3 regions of the Pseudomonas sp. GNP013 genome follow, and region 2 is predicted to be linked to each of the others. Evidence: predicted binding sites of a transcription regulator. Region 2 holds the regulator's gene; each other region holds the start of a gene.

Region 1 (6,701 bases), 2.0 Mb from region 2:
ACCGCGTTTTGCTTGATTGGGGGCGCTGCGCACCCCAACGCGGGGCAAGCCCGCTCGCCACAATAAGCCCGCTCGACACAACAGCCCGCTTGCCACAGAGCGTTGCGCAGGCTCCCTTTCAGACCACTTCCAGGTAGGAACTTTGGATGGATCGGGCCAGTTCGCGCACGGTGTCGATGAACTCGATCAAGCGCATATGCAGGCCGTCCTCCAGAATCTCGTCGATGCCGGTGTAGCGCAGCCGCGCCTCGAACTCCGCCGCCAGGCGTTGCGCGGTGCGGCCGTAGCTGCCGGGCAGGTCAGCGAGGATCTGGCTCAGTTCCTCGATACAGGCGTGCAACGAGCGTGGAACGTCGCTGCGCAACAGCAGCAGTTCGGACACCGAGCGCGCGTTGAGGGCATTCGGGTACAGCTCGGTATACGCCTCGAAGGACGACAATGCGCGCAGCAGGGCGCTCCACTGGTAGTAGCCGCGTGCCGACAGGTCGCTGACTTCTTCGGACTCTTCGCCGAACATCTCGTAGCGCGCATCCAGCAGGCGCAGGGTGTTGTCGGCGCGTTCGACAAAGGTGCCCAGGCGGATGAAGCGGTAGGCGTCATTGCGCATGATGGTGCCCGAGGTGGCGCCGCGAAACAGGTGCGAGCGCTGCTTGACCCAGTCGCAGAAGTGGCTGATGCCATGTCGTGCGAGGCCGCCGGCGGCGATGCTGCGCATTTCCAGCCAGGTGGCGTTGAGGTTTTCCCACATGTCGGCGGTGATGCGCCCGCGTACCGCGTGGGCATTGCCGCGTGCGGCGCGCAGGCAGTTGTAGATGCTGGCCGGGTTTTCTTCGTCGAGGGCGAAGAAGTGCAGCATGCGTTCGGCGTCCAGGGTCTGGTGGCGCTCCAGGTAATTTTCCAGGGTGCCGCTGCTGAGCAGCGACATGGCCAGTTCGTCCAGCCCGTCACTGCGCCCGGCCTGGGGCATCAGCGACAACGAGTAACTGACTTCGAGCATGCGTGCCAGGTTTTCGGCGCGCTCCAGGTAACGTGACATCCAGTACAGATCTGCGGCGGTTCTACTCAGCATATTCAGTCCTCCACCACCCAGGTGTCCTTGGTTCCGCCGCCCTGCGACGAGTTGACGATCAGCGAGCCTTCACGCAGCGCCACCCGCGTGAGACCACCGGGCACCAGACGGGTTTCCTTGCCCGAGAGGACAAAGGGGCGCAAGTCGATGTGCCGGGGCGCAATGCCGTTTTCGACGAACGTGGGGCAGGTGGACAGGCTCAGGGTCGGCTGGGCGATGTAGGCATGGGGGCGCGCCTTGATGCGTTGGCGGAAGTCCTCGATCTCGGCGGCCGTGGACGCGGGGCCCACCAGCATGCCGTAGCCGCCGGAACCCTGGGTTTCCTTGACCACCAGCTCGCCGAGGTTGGCCAGCACGTGGGACAGTTCATCAGGCTTGCGGCACTGGAAGGTCGGCACGTTCTGCAGGATCGGTTCTTCGTCCAGGTAAAACTTGATCATCGCCGGCACGTAGGGGTAGATCGACTTGTCGTCGGCCACGCCGGTACCGATGGCGTTGGCCAGCACCACGTTGCCCGCGCAATAGGCGGCCACCAGGCCGGGCACGCCGAGCATGGATTCGGCGTTGAACGCCTGCGGGTCGAGGAACGCGTCGTCGATGCGGCGGTAAATCACGTCGACGGCCTTGGGCCCGTCGGTGGTGCGCATGAATACCTTGAGGTCGTGCACGAACAAGTCGGCGCCTTCCACCAGTTCCACGCCCATTTCCCGCGCCAGAAAGGCATGCTCGAAAAACGCACTGTTGAAGCGGCCAGGGGTCAGCACCACCACATTCGGGTTGTCGAGGCGGCTGGAACTCTTGAGGGTCTTGAGCAGCAGGTTGGGGTAGTGGTCCACCGGCGCGATGCGCTGTCTGGCGAACACTTCGGGGAACAGGCGCATCATCATCTTGCGGTCTTCGAGCATGTAGCTCACGCCGCTGGGGGTGCGCAGGTTGTCTTCGAGCACGTAGTAGGTGCCGTCGCCGTCGCGCACCAGGTCGACGCCGGAGATGTGCGAGTAGATGCCGCGGTGCAGGTCCAGCCCGACCATTGCCTTTTGATAGCCTTCGTTGCCCAGCACCTGTTCCGCCGGAATGATGCCGGCCTTGATGATGCGCTGGTCGTGGTAGATGTCGGCGAGGAACATGTTCAGTGCATTGACGCGCTGGATACAGCCGCGCTCGATCACGCTCCACTCGCTGGCGGGAATGCTGCGCGGGATGATGTCGAAGGGGATCAGGCGCTCGGTGTCCTGTTCATCGCCGTACAGGGTGAACGTGATCCCGGCGCGGTGAAACAGCAAATCTGCCTCGCGGCGACGCTGGGCCAGCAGTTCCGGCGGCGTATTGGCCAGCCAGCGCGAGAAATCCTGGTAATGCGCACGGCACTCGCCGTTCGCGTCATTCATTTCGTCAAAGAAAGATCGAGCCATTCCGATACCTTGTCAGTGCCCAGGGGTGCATGGGTGGCACTGCCGCTTTTAAAAACGCATTTTTTATATGAGCCCGTGGCGCAGGGTGCCAACAGGCCTGGTCCTTTCTTTCTGGTGGGGGGGCTCTGGGTCGGGGGGTAACGCTTGCTCCTGTTTACGGGCAGATGAAAGGGTTAAGCAATGCATGTGCCGAAATGGCCTTCAGGCGCCGATTACTTGTGGCGAGCGGGCTCGCCCTTTAAGCGCAGATTCCCTGTGGCGAGCAGGCTTGTCCTGCGTTGGGCTGCGCAGCAGCCCCAAAACCAGGCGCTGAGCCGTATCAGGGACACCGCGTTTTGCTCGATTGGGGGCGCTTCGCACCCCAACGCGGGGCAAGCCCGCTCGCCACAATAAGCCCACAAATTTTCCTTAACTGAACGGCATTAGGGCAAGCCCGCTCGCCACGGTGCCCCGTTCGCCACGATAGGGCGTTCCACCTCAGATCGCTCGCGCAGTGCTCTTTAATGGTGCGTAACTAACTTGAACTTCGCCCACGCTCGATTCTTCTAATTGGCATTCGACAATCTGCGGAGTACCGTCGTGCCAACCATCATCTCGCCCGATACCCCGGAATCGGCCCTGACCGACCACAGCGAGCACAACGCCAAGATCTTCGGTTCGCCCAAGGACCGGCTGGACTTCTACCGCCGAGAAATCCAGTACGAAACCACCATCCTCGCCAACCGCACCGATGCCTACCTCACCGCGCAGTCATTCCTGGTGATCGCCTTCGTCTCCGGCATGGGCAACCTCAATCCGGAGTGGGGCAAGCTGTTTACCCTGGTGGTGCCGGTGTTCCTGGTGGCGCTGGGTATTTTGAGTTCGCTGAATGCCTGGCCCGGTATTCGCGCGGCGTATGAAATCATCGACCACTGGCACTATAAGCAGAGCGAACTGCTGCGCAGCGAGCCGGTGATGGGCATGGCCTACGATGAGTCGCCGCTGTTTTCCGAAATGGAGTCCTCCCACAAGGGCTATCGCAAGTCGCTGTTGTTCTCCATGCGTGCACCCTGGCTGTTCATGGTGTTCTGGTTGGTGCTGGGCATTTATGCGTTCTATATCCAGGTCGACAATCCGATCCGCTGAGCACTCGGAAGGAACTTCGCTCGTCGGCGCGGCGCCTTAGTTTTACGCAGTACAGATTTCCCTCAGACCTGCGAAGAGGTGCCCCATGAACACCAGCGACGACCCGCAAACCAGCAACCGTAACGACCCGGCCATCGATGGCGGCGAGCCGGCCCCAGGCAGCGCTGTCAATGCGCCCAAGGATCCAGCGGCTGCCAGCGACCCCAAGGCAAAGGAGAACGAGTTCAGCCCGGATTTCGAACCCGAGCCCGAGCACAAACCTGAAACCGATGCCGATATCGATACTCAGGGCGGCTAGAGGAGAACGTCATGTCAAAAGAACTCGACCTGGAAGACGACCCCAACGATCCGGGCAACGAAGACCCGGGCTCGTTGATGGACGATGCCACCGCGCCGCTCAAGGAGGATGCCACTGTGCCTCTCAACGATCTGGATGACGCGGCAGACGTCGGCAATACTGAGCGTCAGGACTGACCCTTCGCCCTGGCTCGTCGTTCATACCATGCCAGCATTGGCTGGGTACTCAGGCCATGCACGACGATGCTCAGGGCAATCACCGATACGGTAAGGTTCACCGCCACGGCGCTGCTGGTGCCGATCAGCCCATGGTTGAGGGCGTAGAACAGGTAGTAGATGCTGCCGATGCCGCGAATCCCGAACCAACCCATCAGGCCGCGTTGCTGGCGGTCGACCAGGCTGCCCCAGGGCATGGCGAATACGCTGACCGGGCGAATCACGCAAAACAGCAATGCCGCCACCAACAGCGCGCGCCAGTCCCAATGGCTGACCAGCACGATGCCCAAGACGGTCACCAGAAACACTTCCATCGAGCGTTCCACCAGGCTGCCGAACGAGAGCATGTCGCCCATCATCACGCCTGCCGCAATCTGCGTATCGGCCAGTTCACTGACGTCGCCTTGCAGGGCACGCTCCGGCTCCACTTCCAGGTGACCGACCACGGGCAGTGCCAGGTGCTCGGCGGGTGTCCTGGCGTTGCCGGTGGATTTGAGTTCGGCTTGGCGCAGGCCGAGCCCGGCAGCGAACACCGACAGAAAACCGTAGCCACCGATCGCTTCGGCGACCACGTAGGCCAGTGCGATCAGCGCCAGGGTCAGGTAGTCATTGGGCGACAGGGTGCTGTCGTCGTGGGTGATGCGCAGCCACAAGGTGACGCGGCCGATGCCCCGGCCCATCCAGTAACCCACCAGCAACCCGGCTGGCACTGCCCAGATCAGATTCTTCAGAACCCAGCCGCCGAGCCAGTCGCCGTCGAAACCGCCATGCTGCATGAACAGCAGGCTGAAGATCACGAAGGGGAAGGCCGTGCCGTCGTTCAAACCGGCCTCGCCCGAGAGGCCAAAGCGCAGCGCGTCGTAGTCCTGGGCATTGTTGACCTGTACCAGGCCGGCCAGCACCGGGTCGGTGGGTGCCAGGATTGCCCCCACCAGCAATGACACACCCCACGACAATTGCAGCAGGTAATGCAGCGCCAGGCAGGTGCCGAGGATGGTCAGCAGCATCACCGGCCCGGCCATGCCGAACGCAGTGCGCCAGAGGCGATGGCTGAGCGGAAGGCGCAGCTTGAGGCCGCTGACAAACAGCGAAAACAGCACGGCGACTTCGGTCAGGTGTTCCATCCAGCGCGCGGAACCCTTGATGTCCAGGTGCAACAGGTCAACCCCCAGCGGACCAATCGCGACGCCCAGCAACAGGCACACCGCCGAGGTGGTCACCGGCATCCAGCGCAGGTAGGAAGAGGTGAGGGCGAGGGTGAGCAATACGGCGCCGAGTACGGCCAACCATAGAATGAATGTCATCGAGCGCGTTCCGGGCCGTGGTGTATGCAGGTTGGAGGGCCGCGCCCGGGTGCGGGTTCAAAGTGATTCCATTCACTTTGAGGGATGAGGCAGGCTCAGGCGGCGCGACGCCTGATGCTGGACTCCAGGGTGCTGGAAGGCGTGAACACCATGTCGTAGCCGCCGCCGTCATCCATGAAACGTTGAATGCCGGCCTGCTGTTCCCGACCCAACGTATAGACGTTAGCCGTGCCTGCGGTGGCAGGCTTCAGCCTGGTGCCACCTAAGGCGTGGTCCAGCGACAGAGAGTTGGAGTGGTAGAGGTACAATTGGCCGTCGGGGGCTTTTTGAATATAGGCGGCGTGCACGATTTTGTCCTTGTTATAGCCGCGCCGGCTGACAAAGGTAACGATGCCTGATTCGGTAATGTCGGCTGCATTAAAGCTGCTTTTCAGAGTGTCCGGACGGATTTGCATCATGCGGTTATAGGTCTGTGATCCGCCATTGAGTACTTCGGGAACGATCACCTTGAACGCCGTGTCAGTGATCTTTCTGTCGGCCTGGGCGGCGCGTAACGCAGTCGCATAACAAATGTCCAGTTGGGTGCTCTTATCCAGTTTTTTATACAACGTCTTCATGTTTTCGCAGAGTTCACCGCTGGAAATCACCTTGGCCTGAAAGTTCTCTAGCGGCGGCCCGAAGGGTTTTTGCGTGGCTGGGTTGATGGCATGCCATTGACCGGTCGCTTCGTCCAATTTCGCCAGTGCCCCGACATCACTTGCGCCATTGACCCCCTTGAGTGTGCCTTGGGCGATATTGGGTTTTTTCGCCAGTGCGGCCACGTCAACTTTCGTCAACCCTGCCAGTAGCTTTTCCGCGCGGGAAACGCCCCGGCGAGCGAGGTTGATAGCCCCCCGGGCCAGGTCATCCAGACCGCTCAGAGGATTGAGCGTGCCTACCGCTGCACGGCCGAGGATCTTGCCCGCACGGGCGATTTTGGACAGTGCCGAGGCTCCAACTGACAGGGCTTTCGTGACCTTGGCCGTGGCGCCAAGGCCGACCGCGAAGCCAAAGATATCGAACGCCAGGTCAACGAAACCTTCGAGCGTTTTGCCCTCGATGAAATGCTTGATCGCCGACCGGAACGGGATCAGGTTGAGCGCAATCTCTTCGATGATGCGGTAAGTGGGCACTTGCGTTTCAAAGGTTGTCGCACCTTTGGCGTAGCGCTTTATCGCAGGCAGTTCCATGTCTGCGATGACAGCCTCGGCAAGGTAGCGGGTTCTGTCACTGGCGTAG
Region 2 (6,701 bases):
CGTGGCCTGATATTTATCTCCATAACAAGACCTAAGGCCGACTATGGGTACTGGAACACTGGCGATCAGCAGCGTGCGATTGTTTCGCTATGCGTTTGGCTCGCTGCTGCTGCTGGCAGGCACTGCATTGCTGGTGGCCCACGGGCTGGCCTGGCTGGACCTGGAACCGCGCATCCTGCGTGCCCTGCAGGGCGGTGCGCTCTGCGCGCTCGGCACAGCTTTGGGCGCGGTACCCGTACTGGTAATCCGGCGCATGCCGGTGGCGTTGAGCGATACGCTATTGGGCTTCGGGGCGGGGGTGATGCTGGCTGCGACCGCCTTTTCGCTGGTGGTGCCGGGTATTTCCGCCGCCGAAAGCCTGGGGCTTTCGCCTTGGGCCGCCAGTGGCCTGATCAGTTTCGGCATCATGCTGGGCGCATTCGGGCTGTATTTGGTGGATCGCAAGGTTTCCGGCACCAGTCCGGAGATGTTGGTGGGCACACCGGATAAACCGGTCATCCCGCCTCGAATCTGGTTGTTTGTATTTGCCATCATCGCCCACAACATTCCGGAAGGCATGGCGGTGGGGGTGTCCGCCGGCGGCGGCATGCCGGATGCCGACAGCCTGGCGATGGGCATCGCGCTGCAGGATGTGCCGGAAGGACTGGTGATCGCGCTGGTACTGGCGGGAGCAGGTATGTCGCGGGTCAAGGCGTTCCTGATCGGCGCCGCTTCAGGCCTGGTGGAACCGGTGTTCGCCGTGCTCTGTGCCTGGCTGGTCACCCTTGCAGAAGTGCTGTTGCCATTGGGCCTGGCATTGGCTGCGGGCGCGATGCTGCTGGTGGTGACTCACGAAGTGATCCCCGAGTCGCGGCGCAATGGTCACGACAAGCTTGCCAGCCTTGGGTTGTGCCTGGGGTTTTGCTTGATGATGGTGATGGACACTGCCCTGGGTTAGGCCGCGCTGCTACTCAGGTTGGCGGTTATTCACCTTCGTCAAACTTGTTGTTGATCAACTCCACCAAGGCTGCCATCGCTTCCTCCTCCTGCTCACCTTCGGTTTTCAGATGAATCGTGGTGCCCTTGCTCGCAGCCAGCATCATGATTGCCATGATGCTTTTGCCATCGACCATCGACTCCGGTGTACGCCCGGCGCGGATCTGGCAAGGAAACTTCCCGGCAACGCCGACGAATTTGGCCGAAGCCCGGGCGTGGAGGCCCAGCTTGTTGATAATTTGAATTTCCAGAGCGGGCATCGCGGAGGTGTTCCTTTCAGCTTAGGTCGCGGTGGCGGACCTGAACGTTCTTGAGGGTTTGCTGCAGCACCAGGCCAAGACGTTCTGTCAGGTAGACGGAGCGGTGGTGACCGCCGGTGCAGCCGATGGCTATGGTGACATAAGCGCGATTGCTCGCGGCAAAGCGCGGCAGCCATTTGAGCAGGTAGGTGGAGATGTCCTGGAACATATCCTCCACATCCGGTTGCGCGGCCAGGTAATCGATCACCGGCTGATCCAGACCGGATTGTTCGCGCAACTCTGGCTTCCAGTAAGGATTGGGCAGGCAGCGCACGTCGAACACCAGGTCGGCATCCACCGGCATGCCGCGTTTGAAGCCAAATGACTCGACCAGAAAGGCGGTACCGGGCTCAGGCTGATTGAGCAGACGCAGCTTGATGGCGTCGCGCAGCTGGTACAGGTTCAGGTTGGTGGTGTTGATCTTGAGGTCGGCCAGATCAATGATCGGCCCCAGCAGCGTGGTCTCGTCTTCGATGGCCTCGGCCAGCGAGCGGTTCGGGCTGCTCAGCGGGTGGCGCCGGCGGGTTTCGGAGAAACGCTTGAGCAGCGTCTCTTCGTCGGCGTCCAGGTACAGCACATCACAATGAATATGCTTGCCGCGCACTTCTTCGAGCAGTTCAGGGAACCGCGAGAGGTGGCTGGGCAGGTTGCGTGCATCAATCGAAACGGCGACCAGCGGTTGCGCCAATTCGGTATGGATAAGCGCGCGTTCGGCCAGTTCCGGCAGCAGGCCGGCGGGCAAATTATCGATGCAATAAAAACCGCTGTCTTCAAGCACATTGAGTGCGGTGCTTTTACCCGAGCCGGAGCGGCCACTGACAATGATCAGGCGCATGGTTATTGCTCGTCCAGCACAACCTGATACAACGCCTCATTGCTGCTGGCGTTGCGCAGTTTATGACGTACTTCCTTGCGGTCGAGCATGCTGGCGATCTGCCGAAGCAGTTCCAGGTGAGCATCGGTGGCCGCTTCCGGGACCAGCAAAACGAAGAGCAGGTCGACCGGAGCGCCGTCGATGGCATCGAAATCAATGGGTCTTTCCAGGTGCAGCAAGGCGCTGACCGGTGTGTCGCAGCCTTTGAGTCGGCAGTGAGGAATGGCGATGCCGTTGCCAAAACCGGTGGAGCCCAGTTTTTCACGGTCGATCAGGGCCTTGAACACGACCTGCTCATCCAGCTCGGGCACTTCCCGGCTGATCAGGTTGGCAATGTGTTCGAGGGCTTTTTTCTTACTGCCACCCGGCGCGTTCACCAGGGAACGGCCGGGGGTCAGGATGGTTTCAAGTCGGATCATGGGGGGGAGTTAACGACCTGTACCTTGCATCAGGTGCAGATTCTTTTCCTTATGCTTTATGAGTTGGCGGTCGAGCTTGTCGTAGAGCGAGTCAATCGCCGCGTACATGTCTTCGTGTTCCGCATTGGCGACGAGCTTGGCATTCGGTACGTGCAGGGTGGCTTCGATTTTCTGCTTGAGCTTGTCGACCTCCATGATGACCTGCACATTGGTGATCTTGTCGAAATGCCCCGCAAGCTTGTTCAGCTTGCTCTCGGTGTATTCACGCAGGGGCTTGGTGACTTCCAGCTGGTGTCCACTGATGTTGACTTGCATACAGCTTCTCCTTCGTTGCCAGTGCATAAAGCGACAGGCGAAAAGCGCCTGCCACTGGAACGCTGTGGCCCGCCCGTCACATCAACCGCTTACGCTCGCTGGAAGGCGCGATCCCAAGGGATTCGCGATACTTGGCGACGGTTCGACGGGCGACCTGAATGCCTTGTGCCTCCAGTAAACCAGCGATCTTACTGTCACTCAATGGCTTTTTCTGATTTTCCGCGGCAACCAGTTTTTTGATGATTGCGCGAATCGCCGTGGACGAGCATTCGCCGCCTTCGGAGGTGCTGACGTGGCTGGAGAAAAAGTATTTCAGCTCATATATACCCCGCGGGGTATGCATGAATTTCTGTGTGGTGACCCGCGAAATCGTCGATTCGTGCATGCCCACCGCTTCCGCGATATCGTGCAGCACCAGCGGTTTCATCGCTTCGTCGCCGTACTCCAGGAAGCCGCGCTGATGCTCGACGATCTGGGTGGCCACTTTCATCAGGGTTTCGTTGCGGCTTTGCAGGCTCTTGATGAACCAGCGGGCTTCCTGCAACTGATTGCGCATGAAGGTGTTGTCGGCACTGGTGTCGGCGCGGCGCACAAAGCCGGCGTACTGCGGGTTGACCCGCAGGCGCGGCACGGATTCCTGGTTCAACTCCACCAGCCAGCGCTCGTTGTCCTTGCGGACGATCACGTCGGGGACCACGTATTCGGCTTCGCTGGATTCGATCTGCGAGCCCGGCCTCGGGTTGAGGCTCTGCACCAGCTCGATGACCTGGCGCAGTTCATCTTCCTTGAGCTTCATGCGACGCATCAGCTGGCTATAGTCACGGCTGCCCAACAGGTCGATGTAGTCGGTAACCAGGCGCTGGGCTTCAGCGAGCCATGGCGTCCTGGCGGGCAATTGACGCAATTGCAGCAGCAGGCATTCACTGAGGTTGCGCGCACCGATACCGGCGGGCTCGAACTGCTGGATACGGTGCAGGACGGCTTCAATCTCGTCCAGCTCGATATCCAGTTCGGGGTCGAAAGCCTCCAGAATTTCGTCGAGCGTCTCGTCCAGATAGCCCTGGTTGTTGATGCAGTCGATCAGGGTGACGGCGATCAGGCGATCAGTGTCGGACATCGGCGCCAGGTTCAACTGCCACAGCAGGTGGCTTTGCAAGCTCTCGCCGACGGAGGTGCGGGTGGTGAAGTCCCACTCGTCATCATCATTGCTGGGCAAGCTGCTCGCGCTGGTCTGGTAGACGTCTTCCCAGGCGGTGTCCACGGGCAGTTCGTTGGGAATGCGTTCGTTCCAGTCGCCTTCCTCGAGGTTGTCCACCGTGGGGGCAGTTTCCTGATAGGAGGGTTCCTGCACGTCCGGGTTGGGTTTTTGCTCGATGTTGTCGGCCAGTGGGTCTGCATTATCGAAGTCGTCGCCTTCTTCCTGGCGTTCGAGCATCGGATTGGACTCCAGGGCCTCCTGGATTTCCTGTTGCAGGTCCAGGGTCGACAATTGGAGCAGGCGGATGGCCTGTTGCAGCTGCGGTGTCATCGTCAGCTGCTGGCCCATTCTCAGGACTAGCGATGGTTTCATGGCAGGGGCTTAACACCTTATTCGCCGGCGCAATGCGCCATCCACGACAGGGCGCGCGAGCGCCAAACATAAGCAAATTATATGCCTGATATCAGGTGCTTTGCCTAGAGCGCGATGACAATAAAAATACTGAGGTTTTCATTGACTCGCGCGCTCGTCGGCGAACGCCCTGATACCACCGTGTCTACAGGCGGAACTCGTGACCCAGGTACACTTCCTTGACCAGTTCGTTGGCCAGGATAGTCGCCGAATCGCCTTCGGCGATCAGTTGGCCATCGTTGACGATATAGGCGGTCTCGCAGATATCGAGGGTCTCACGGACGTTGTGGTCGGTGATCAGCACACCGATACCCTTGGCCTTGAGATGATGGATGATCTGCTTGATGTCGCCGACCGAAATCGGGTCGACGCCGGCAAACGGTTCGTCCAGCAGGATGAACTTGGGTGCCGTCGCCAGGGCGCGGGCGATTTCCACGCGGCGACGCTCACCACCGGACAGACTCATGCCGAGGTTGTCGCGAATGTGGTTGATGTGGAATTCCTGCAGCAGGCTTTCCAGCTCCTGACGGCGGCCGTCGCGGTCGAGTTCCTTGCGGGTCTCGAGGATCGCCATGATGTTGTCGGCAACCGACAGCTTGCGGAAAATCGACGCTTCCTGTGGCAGATAGCCGATACCGGCGCGTGCACGACCGTGCATGGGCTGGTGGCTGACGTCGAGGTCGTCGATCAGCACACGCCCCTGGTCGGCCTGGACGAGGCCCACGATCATGTAGAAGCAGGTGGTCTTGCCGGCGCCGTTGGGGCCGAGCAAGCCGACGATCTGGCCGCTGTCGATCGACAGGCTGACGTCGCGCACGACCTGACGGCTTTTGTAGGCCTTGGCCAGATGCTGGGCTTTCAGGGTTGCCATTACTCGGCCTTCTTCTTCGGCTGGATAACCATGTCGATTCGCGGACGGGGTGCAGTGACCTTGGAGCCATTGGCGCGACCGGCGTTGGCGATCTGCTTCACGGTGTCATAGGTGATTTTTTCACCTTCCGTGGAGTTGCCATCGGGGCTCAGCACCTTGGCCTGGTCGATCAGCACGATGCGATTCTGCTGGGCGTGATACTGGATGGTCTTGCCGTAGCCCTTCATCGGGCCGGTATCGGCAGGGGCCTGCTTCTGCTCGAAGTAGGCCAGGTTACCCACCGACGTCACCACGTCGATGTCGCCAGCCGGGGTGCGGGTGAGGGTCACCGTGTTGCCGGTGATCTTCATCGAGCCCTGGGTGATGATGACGCCGCCGGTGTAGGTTGCGACGCCTTGCTTGTCATCGAGCTGAGCATCGTCAGCCGAGATGTGGATCGGTTGCTGGCTATCGTTCGGCAGAGCCCAGGCGCTCACGCTTCCCAGTGCTGCGCCCAGACCGAGCAAAATAGGGAGAGTTTTAACGAGCCTCATACTGTCCTCTTACGTTCGATAGCAGGTGTATCCTGCTTTCTTTCAAATACGCTTTCATTCCCTTGCCAGTCGATACACCGCCAGCGCCGTCGATTCTAACGTCTTGCTCGGTCTGCGCATATTGCCTTTGTGGGAATACGGTCATGCGACTGCTGGTAATGATGGTGTCGCGGTTCTGCGCGTCAGTTCGTGCGACGCGCACCGAGTCGATCAGTTCCACCTCGGTGCCGTCCGGGTTGACCTCGCCACGCTTGCTGGTCACGTGCCACGGGAACTCGGTGCCACGGTACAGATTCAGGTCCGGGTTGGTCAGCAGCGTGACTTCGGAAGCCTTCAAATGCTCGACCTTGTCCGATGTCATCTCGTACTGCACCTTGCCATCGGGCAGAAACTGCACGCTGTAGGCGTTGGTTGCGTAATAGTCGATAACCCCTTCGTCAACCTGCGCAACAGGCTGGTCGAGAAAGCGCTCCGGGCTGATATTCCAGTAGCCTACCGCGAGGAACAGCGCGGCAATGACCCCGAATAACAGGAAGTTGCGAATCTTTTTGCTCAGCATAAAACGCTCTATAGGTAGGCGGCGTGGGCCGCTTCAAGGCGGCCCTGGGCACGCAGGATCAGCTCGCAGAACTCGCGGGCGGCGCCTTCGCCGCCGCGGGCGGTCGTGACGCCATGGGCGTGTTCACGCACGAACGCAGCAGCATTGGCGACGGCCATGCCCAGGCCCACGCGGCGAATCACCGGCAGGTCCGGCAAGTCGTCACCCAGGTAGGCGACCTGCTCATAGCTTAGGTTGAGTTGGCCAA
Region 3 (6,701 bases), 590 kb from region 2:
GATGGCGCGAAACACTTCCTGCATCGCTGGCGCTTCGCCGATGATTTCCGGGGTGCGGGTCAGGGCCGGTGGCGCTTCCTGATTCTGCTGTTCCTGGGCGTGCTGGTTGGCGCGTTTGACCAGCGCCACCGCCTCGTCCACGTCGAACGGCTTGGGCAGGTATTCAAAAGCCCCGCCCTGATAGGAGGCGACAGCGCTGTCCAGGTCCGAATGCGCGGTCATGATGATCACCGGCAGGCGCGGGTGCTGCTCACGAATCCGCGCCAGCAGGTCCAGGCCACTGGCGCCGGGCATGCGGATGTCGGAGATGATCACGTCGGGCTGCTGACGCGCCAGGCGGCTCATGACGCCGTCGGCGCTGTCGAAGCTCTGGGTGGTCATGCCTTCCTGTTGCAGGGCTTTCTCCAGGACCCAGCGGATAGAACGGTCGTCATCGACGATCCAGACAGTTTCACTACGGCTCATGTCGATGGGGCTCCTTGTTCCAGTGGCAGAAAGATCGAGAACGTGGTGTGGCCGGGATGGCTCTCACATTCGATCAGGCCCTGATGCTGGCTGATGATGTTCTGGGTAATGGCCAGGCCCAGTCCGGTACCGTCCGGACGGCCGCTGACCATGGGAAAGAAAATGGTGTCCTGCAGGTCCGCAGGAATGCCCGGGCCGTTGTCGATGATCTCGACCTTGGTGACCAGGCGATGGCGTATGTGGCCAATGGTGAACTGGCGCAACGCGCGGGTGCGCAGGCTGATGCGGCCCAGGCGCAACTCGTTCTGGCTGCTGATGGCCTGCATGGCATTGCGCACGATATTGAGTACCGCCTGGATCATCTGTTCGCGGTCGATCAATACGTCGGGAATGCTCGGGTCGTAGTCGCGCACCAGCGTAATGCAGCCCTGGCTTTCGGCCTCGACCAGTTGGCAGACGCGTTCGAGCACTTCGTGCACGTTGGTCATCGCCAGGGACGGCAGCTTGTTGGAACCGAGCATGCGGTCCACCAGATTGCGCAGGCGGTCGGCCTCTTCAATGATGACGTTGGTGTAGTCCTTGAGATGCTCCTCGGGCAGCTCGCGCGCGAGCAACTGCGCCGCGCCGCGAATACCGCCGAGGGGGTTCTTGATCTCATGGGCCAGGCCGCGCACCAGCATCTTGCTGGTTTCCTGCTTGGACAGCTGGGCTTCTTCCTTGGTGATGCGCAGCAAGCGATCACGCGGGTGCACTTCCAGCAGCAGCAGCGTGGCGCCGTTGCTCAGGATGGGGGTTACGGCGTAGTCGACGGTCAGCGTCTGGCCGGTGAGGGCGGTGAGCATCGCTTCGCGCTTGGTAAACGGGTGTGCCTGCTCGACCGCCTGGCGCAACGAGCTCAGGGCTTCGGCGGACTCGGTGAACAATTCGCTGATGAACTGCCCATGGCTGCGCTGGCCGCTGATGGCCAGGAGCATCTCCGCCGCGGGGTTCATGTACTCAAGGCGCAAGTCGGCATTGAGCAGGATGGTCGCGGTGGTCAGGTTGTCGAGTAACAAACGGTGCAGTGCATCGCTGATGGTCATCAGGACCTCTTTTGGAGCAGGGCGCAGGCTTGAGGCACACGCTGATACAAGGAAAATGCAAAAACCAAACCAAGGCTCCGAAAAGAAGCGCGCAGGCCCTGAAATAGGGGGTTCAGGCGCGAAACTGTGGCGTTCTGCCAGCTTGAACGGGAAGTTTCGAACCAAAATGGGGTCGGCGAATGGGTAGGGTGCAAACTGTCGCACTAATATAGTGCGATTTTGTGAAGGTTGTTCAGGAAGGTGTCAGAGAGGGTCCTGAATGCATACAGTCCAATGTGGGAGGGGCAAGCCCCCTCCCACATTTTTAATCGGGTTACAGGCCTAGCCTTTGTAGATGCACAACTCGGCCGTGGCGCGGATCATCGCCAACTGGCGCAGCGGGTCGTTGAGCGGTTCATGCACGGCTTCGGCCAGCCATTGCGGGCACTGCGGATCCGTGCGCTGAGGGGTGAAATCAGCCAGTTGCTTGAGCAGGGTCTTTTGCAGCTCATCCAATTGCGGGCGGATTTGCTTGACCAGGTCAGGGCGCGGATCGTCGGGCGCCTTGCCCTGGAACTGCCAGTCGGACAAGTGGGTGTACTGCACCAGTTTGTTCGCTTCGATCTGTGCCGAGAAGAACTGCTCGGCGGCGGCAGGGTCGAGTTTGTAGCTCGGTGCCTGGGCGACAACGCTGGCGATCACTTCCTGCTCGCGCTTCCTGTCTTCCACAGGCTTGTGGCTGTCCCACTTGCTCAGGGCTACCTGGTCGGCGATCTCCAGACGCTCGGCGATGCTGTTGAGCAGCGGCTCAAGGGTGGGCGGCGCGGCACTGGCGGTGGCGCTGGCAAACATCAAGGCAAACAAAAAACGTACTTTCAAAGGTGATCTCCTTGTGGGAGGGGGGCCTGCTCCCGATGGCGGTGGGTCAGGTTATACAGGTATTGCCTGACACTCTGCCATCGGGGTATGCCCCGTCCCGCATTCTTCATGCTCAGGCAAAAAAAAGACCTCCGGAGGAGGTCTTTTTTCATCACGCCGCCTTAGGCGGCGCTACCGGATCAGCAGCTGTAGTACAGCTCGTATTCCAGTGGGTGTACGAAGGTGCGCACCTTGATTTCTTCAGCGCTCTTGAGCTCGATGTAGGCATCGATGAAGTCGTCGCTGAACACGCCGCCTTTGGTCAGGAACGAACGGCCCTTGTCCAGCTCTTCCAGGGCCTCTTTCAGGCTGCCGCACACTTGCGGGATTTCCTTGGCCTCTTCAGGCGGCAGGTCGTACAGGTTTTTGTCGGCGGCGTCGCCAGGGTGGATCTTGTTCTGGATGCCGTCCAGGCCAGCCATGACCAGCGCAGCGAAGGCCAGGTACGGGTTGGCTGCCGGATCCGGGAAACGTGCTTCGATACGGCGAGCGCGCGGGCTGGACACGTAAGGAATACGGATCGAGGCCGAACGGTTACGGGCCGAGTAGGCCAGCATGACCGGCGCTTCGAAACCTGGGACCAGACGCTTGTAGGAGTTGGTCGACGGGTTGGTGAAGCCGTTCAGGGCCTTGCCGTGCTTGATGATGCCGCCGATGAAGTACAGGGCGGTGTCGGACAGGCCGGCATAGCCTTCGCCGGCGAAGGTGTTCTTGCCATCTTTGGCGATGGACAGGTGAACGTGCATGCCCGAACCGTTATCGCCGTACAGAGGCTTTGGCATGAAGGTCGCGGTACGGCCGTAGGCAACGGCGGTGTTGTGTACGCAGTATTTCAGGGTCTGAACTTCGTCAGCCTTGGCTACCAGGGTGTTGAACTTCACACCGATTTCGTTCTGGCCGGCAGTGGCCACTTCGTGGTGATGCACTTCGATGACCAGGCCCATGTCTTCCATGGCGTTGCACATGGAGGTACGGATTTCGTGGTCGTGGTCGAACGGTGGCACCGGGAAGTAGCCGCCTTTGATGCCTGGACGGTGGCCATGGTTGCCGCCTTCCACGTCCTGGTCGGACATCCAGGAGCCCTGCTCGGAGTAGATTTTGAACATGGAACCGGAGATGTCGGACTTGAACTTCACTTGGTCGAAGATGAAGAACTCTGGCTCCGGGCCCACGAATACGGTGTCACCGATACCGGTCGACTTCAGGTATTCCTCGGCACGCTTGGCGATCGCACGTGGGTCGCGGTCGTAGCCTTGCATGGTCGAAGGCTCGATCACGTCGCATACCAGGATCAGGGTAGGCTCTTCGGTGAACGGGTCGAGGACGGCAGTGCTGTCGTCCGGCATCAGGATCATGTCGGAAGCTTCGATGCCTTTCCAGCCAGCAATGGAGGAACCGTCGAACATTTTGCCTTCTTCGAAGAAAGCATCATCCAGCGCGTCGCGAGCCGGCATGGTCACGTGGTGCTGAGTGCCTTTTGTGTCCGTGAAGCGCAGATCAATCCATTTAACGTCATGATCTTTGATGAGTTGAACCGACTTCGACATGGTGTCCTCCGGGTGGCTTCGGGCTGGGGTAGTGGAATTAGCCCTTAGAATGTGGGTGATGCCGGCGCGGATAGTCCGCCATGGCAACCTGCCTCACAAGAGAGCAAATTGCATGCCAGTGCGCCAACATGGGTTTTGTGCTCCAAATGCGACCCTATAAAGGTGCATAACGACAAATGGCAAAAAGGTGCGCACTGCAATGTAGCGTTGCCAAGTGAAAATGCACGCATTTAGTGCGTTGCAAGTGCGGTGCATATTAACTGGTTAAACCTTGAGCGATTTCCGCTATAATCCGCGCCCCCCTTTTTCAGCAGGCCCGGCACGCGCTGTTTCCATGAAATTAATCGTAAAAGTCTTCCCTGAAATCACCATCAAGAGCCGACCGGTACGGATGCGCTTCATCCGTCAGTTGGCCAAGAACATCCGTGCCGTGCTCCGCGATCTGGACCCGGCTGTGGTGGTCAACGGTGTGTGGGACAACCTCGAGCTGGAAACCCGCCTGACCGACGCCAAAGCCCTGAAGGACATGACCGAGCGCCTGAGCTGCATGCCGGGCATCGCGCATTTTCTGCAGGTGGACGAGTACCCGCTGGGCGACTTCGATGACATCACCGAGAAGTGCAAACTGCACTTTGGCGATGAGCTGGAAGGCAGGATTTTTTCGGTACGCTGCAAGCGCGCCGGCAAACATCCGTTCAGCTCCATGGATGTGGAGAAATACGTCGGCAGCAAGCTGCGTCGCGAGTGCGGCGCGGCCGGAATCTCCCTCAAAGCGCCGCAAATTGAAGTGCGCATGGAGATTCGCGACCAACGGTTGTTTGTGATCCACAGCCAGCACAACAGCATCGGCGGCTACCCGCTGGGCGCCCTGGAACAGACCCTGGTGCTCATGTCCGGTGGTTTCGACTCCACGGTGGCGGCCTACCAGATCATGCGCCGCGGCCTGATGAGCCACTTCTGCTTCTTTAACCTGGGCGGGCGTGCACACGAATTGGGCGTGATGGAAGTCGCGCACTTTATCTGGAAGAAGTACGGCAGCTCCCAGCGCGTGCTGTTTGTGAGCGTGCCGTTTGAGGAAGTGCTGGGCGAAATTCTCGCTAAAGTCGATAACAGTCATATGGGCGTGGTTTTGAAGCGTATGATGTTGCGCGCTGCGTCCCGCATTGCCGATCAGTTGCAGATCGACGCGCTGGTGACCGGCGAAGCGATCTCCCAGGTGGCCAGCCAGACGCTGCCCAACCTGTCGCTGATCGACTGCGTGACCGAGAAGCTGGTGTTGCGCCCGCTGATCGCCAGCCACAAGCAGGACATCATCGACCTGGCCGAAGAAATCGGCACCGCCGATTTCGCCAAGCATATGCCGGAATACTGCGGGGTCATCTCGGTGAACCCCAAGACCCACGCCAAGCGCAACCGCGTGGAGTATGAAGAACAACAGTTTGATATGGCGGTTCTGGAGCGTGCGCTCGAGAACGCCAAACTGGTCCCGATCGATCGCGTGATCGACGAGTTGGGCCAGGATGTGCAGATCGAAGAAGTCAGCGAAGCCCTGGCCGGTCAGATCGTCGTCGATATCCGTCACCCGGATGCCGCCGAGGATGAGCCGCTGGAAATCGCCGGCATCGACGTACAAACGCTGCCGTTCTATGCATTGAACGCGCGTTTCAAGGAACTGGATAACAGCCGTCAGTACCTGCTGTATTGCGACAAAGGCGTGATGAGTCGCCTGCATGCCCACCATTTGCTCAGTGAGGGGCATGCCAATGTGCGCGTTTATCGACCGAGCTAAGAGCCCGGGGCTGTTTGCCTGTGGCCTGCGTCACCGGCCCCCCGACTCTGCCGTCAAGCTGTAACGGCAAGGCCTGACTCTACTGTTAATCGCTGCCACGACCTGTCAGCACACCGAATCCTCTGATCGAGATACACAAGTGATCGAAAATCTACGTAACATCGCCATCATTGCTCACGTTGACCACGGTAAAACCACCCTGGTAGACAAACTCCTGCGCCAATCCGGCACCCTGGAGCGCAACGAGCTCAACGACGAGCGCGTGATGGACTCCAACGACCAGGAAAAAGAGCGCGGTATTACCATCCTGGCGAAAAACACCGCCATCAACTGGAACGGCTACCACATCAACATCGTGGACACCCCGGGCCACGCCGACTTCGGCGGCGAAGTAGAACGCGTAATGTCGATGGTCGACTCCGTGCTGCTGCTGGTTGACGCTCAAGACGGCCCTATGCCGCAAACCCGTTTCGTGACCAAGAAGGCGTTCGAAGCCGGCCTGCGTCCGATCGTGTGCATCAACAAGGTTGACCGTCCAGGCGCGCGTCCGGACTGGGTTCTGGACCAGATCTTCGACCTGTTCGACAACCTGGGCGCCACCGAAGAACAGCTCGATTTCCAGGTGATCTACGCCTCGGCCCTGAACGGTATTGCTGGTCTTGACCACACCGACATGGCTGAAGACATGACCCCGCTGTACCAGTCGATCGTCGACAACGTACCGCCGCCGAAAGTTGACCGTGAAGGCCCGTTCCAGATGCAAATCTCGGCACTGGACTACAACAGCTTCCTGGGTGTTATCGGCGTTGGCCGTATTGCCCGTGGCAGCGTCAAGCCGAACACCCCGGTTGTGGCTATCGGCGCCGACGGCAAGAAGCGTAACGGTCGTATCCTGAAGCTGATGGGCCACCACGGTCTGCA

Evidence for each region. The regulator sigma-54, encoded in region 2, starts transcription at its own class of promoters, with help from an activator protein. The targets are predictions, from matches to a motif close to ANTGGCATNNANNTTGCTNT.
Region 1: ACXX81_RS09620 (circularly permuted type 2 ATP-grasp protein) is a predicted target of sigma-54. The motif match lies at 2,656-2,675, and genes of this name have one in related genera.
Region 3: glnA (type I glutamate--ammonia ligase) is a predicted target of sigma-54. The motif match lies at 4,092-4,111, and genes of this name have one in related genera.

Annotation. Positions count from the first base shown of each region.
Region 1 covers NZ_JBTGUT010000001.1:2,160,877-2,167,577, forward strand. The annotation lists gene ACXX81_RS09615 (alpha-E domain-containing protein) at 119-1,069, opposite strand; gene ACXX81_RS09620 (circularly permuted type 2 ATP-grasp protein) at 1,072-2,481, opposite strand; gene ACXX81_RS09625 (hypothetical protein) at 3,061-3,606, shown strand; gene ACXX81_RS09630 (hypothetical protein) at 3,692-3,904, shown strand; gene ACXX81_RS09635 (hypothetical protein) at 3,916-4,080, shown strand; gene ACXX81_RS09640 (cation:proton antiporter) at 4,071-5,423, opposite strand; gene ACXX81_RS09645 (DUF8038 domain-containing protein) at 5,519-6,701, opposite strand, start outside.
Region 2 covers NZ_JBTGUT010000001.1:4,151,797-4,158,497, reverse strand. The annotation lists gene ACXX81_RS18345 (superoxide dismutase) at 1-10, shown strand, start outside; gene ACXX81_RS18340 (ZIP family metal transporter) at 44-937, shown strand; gene ACXX81_RS18335 (HPr family phosphocarrier protein) at 963-1,235, opposite strand; gene rapZ (RNase adapter RapZ) at 1,252-2,109, opposite strand; gene ptsN (PTS IIA-like nitrogen regulatory protein PtsN) at 2,112-2,567, opposite strand; gene hpf (ribosome hibernation-promoting factor, HPF/YfiA family) at 2,577-2,882, opposite strand; gene ACXX81_RS18315 (RNA polymerase factor sigma-54) at 2,959-4,452, opposite strand; gene lptB (LPS export ABC transporter ATP-binding protein) at 4,637-5,362, opposite strand; gene lptA (lipopolysaccharide transport periplasmic protein LptA) at 5,362-5,895, opposite strand; gene lptC (LPS export ABC transporter periplasmic protein LptC) at 5,882-6,454, opposite strand; gene ACXX81_RS18295 (KdsC family phosphatase) at 6,463-6,701, opposite strand, start outside.
Region 3 covers NZ_JBTGUT010000001.1:4,746,553-4,753,253, reverse strand. The annotation lists gene ntrC (nitrogen regulation protein NR(I)) at 1-465, opposite strand, end outside; gene glnL (nitrogen regulation protein NR(II)) at 462-1,547, opposite strand; gene ACXX81_RS20925 (chorismate mutase) at 1,869-2,405, opposite strand; gene glnA (type I glutamate--ammonia ligase) at 2,585-3,991, opposite strand; gene thiI (tRNA uracil 4-sulfurtransferase ThiI) at 4,326-5,780, shown strand; gene typA (translational GTPase TypA) at 5,920-6,701, shown strand, end outside.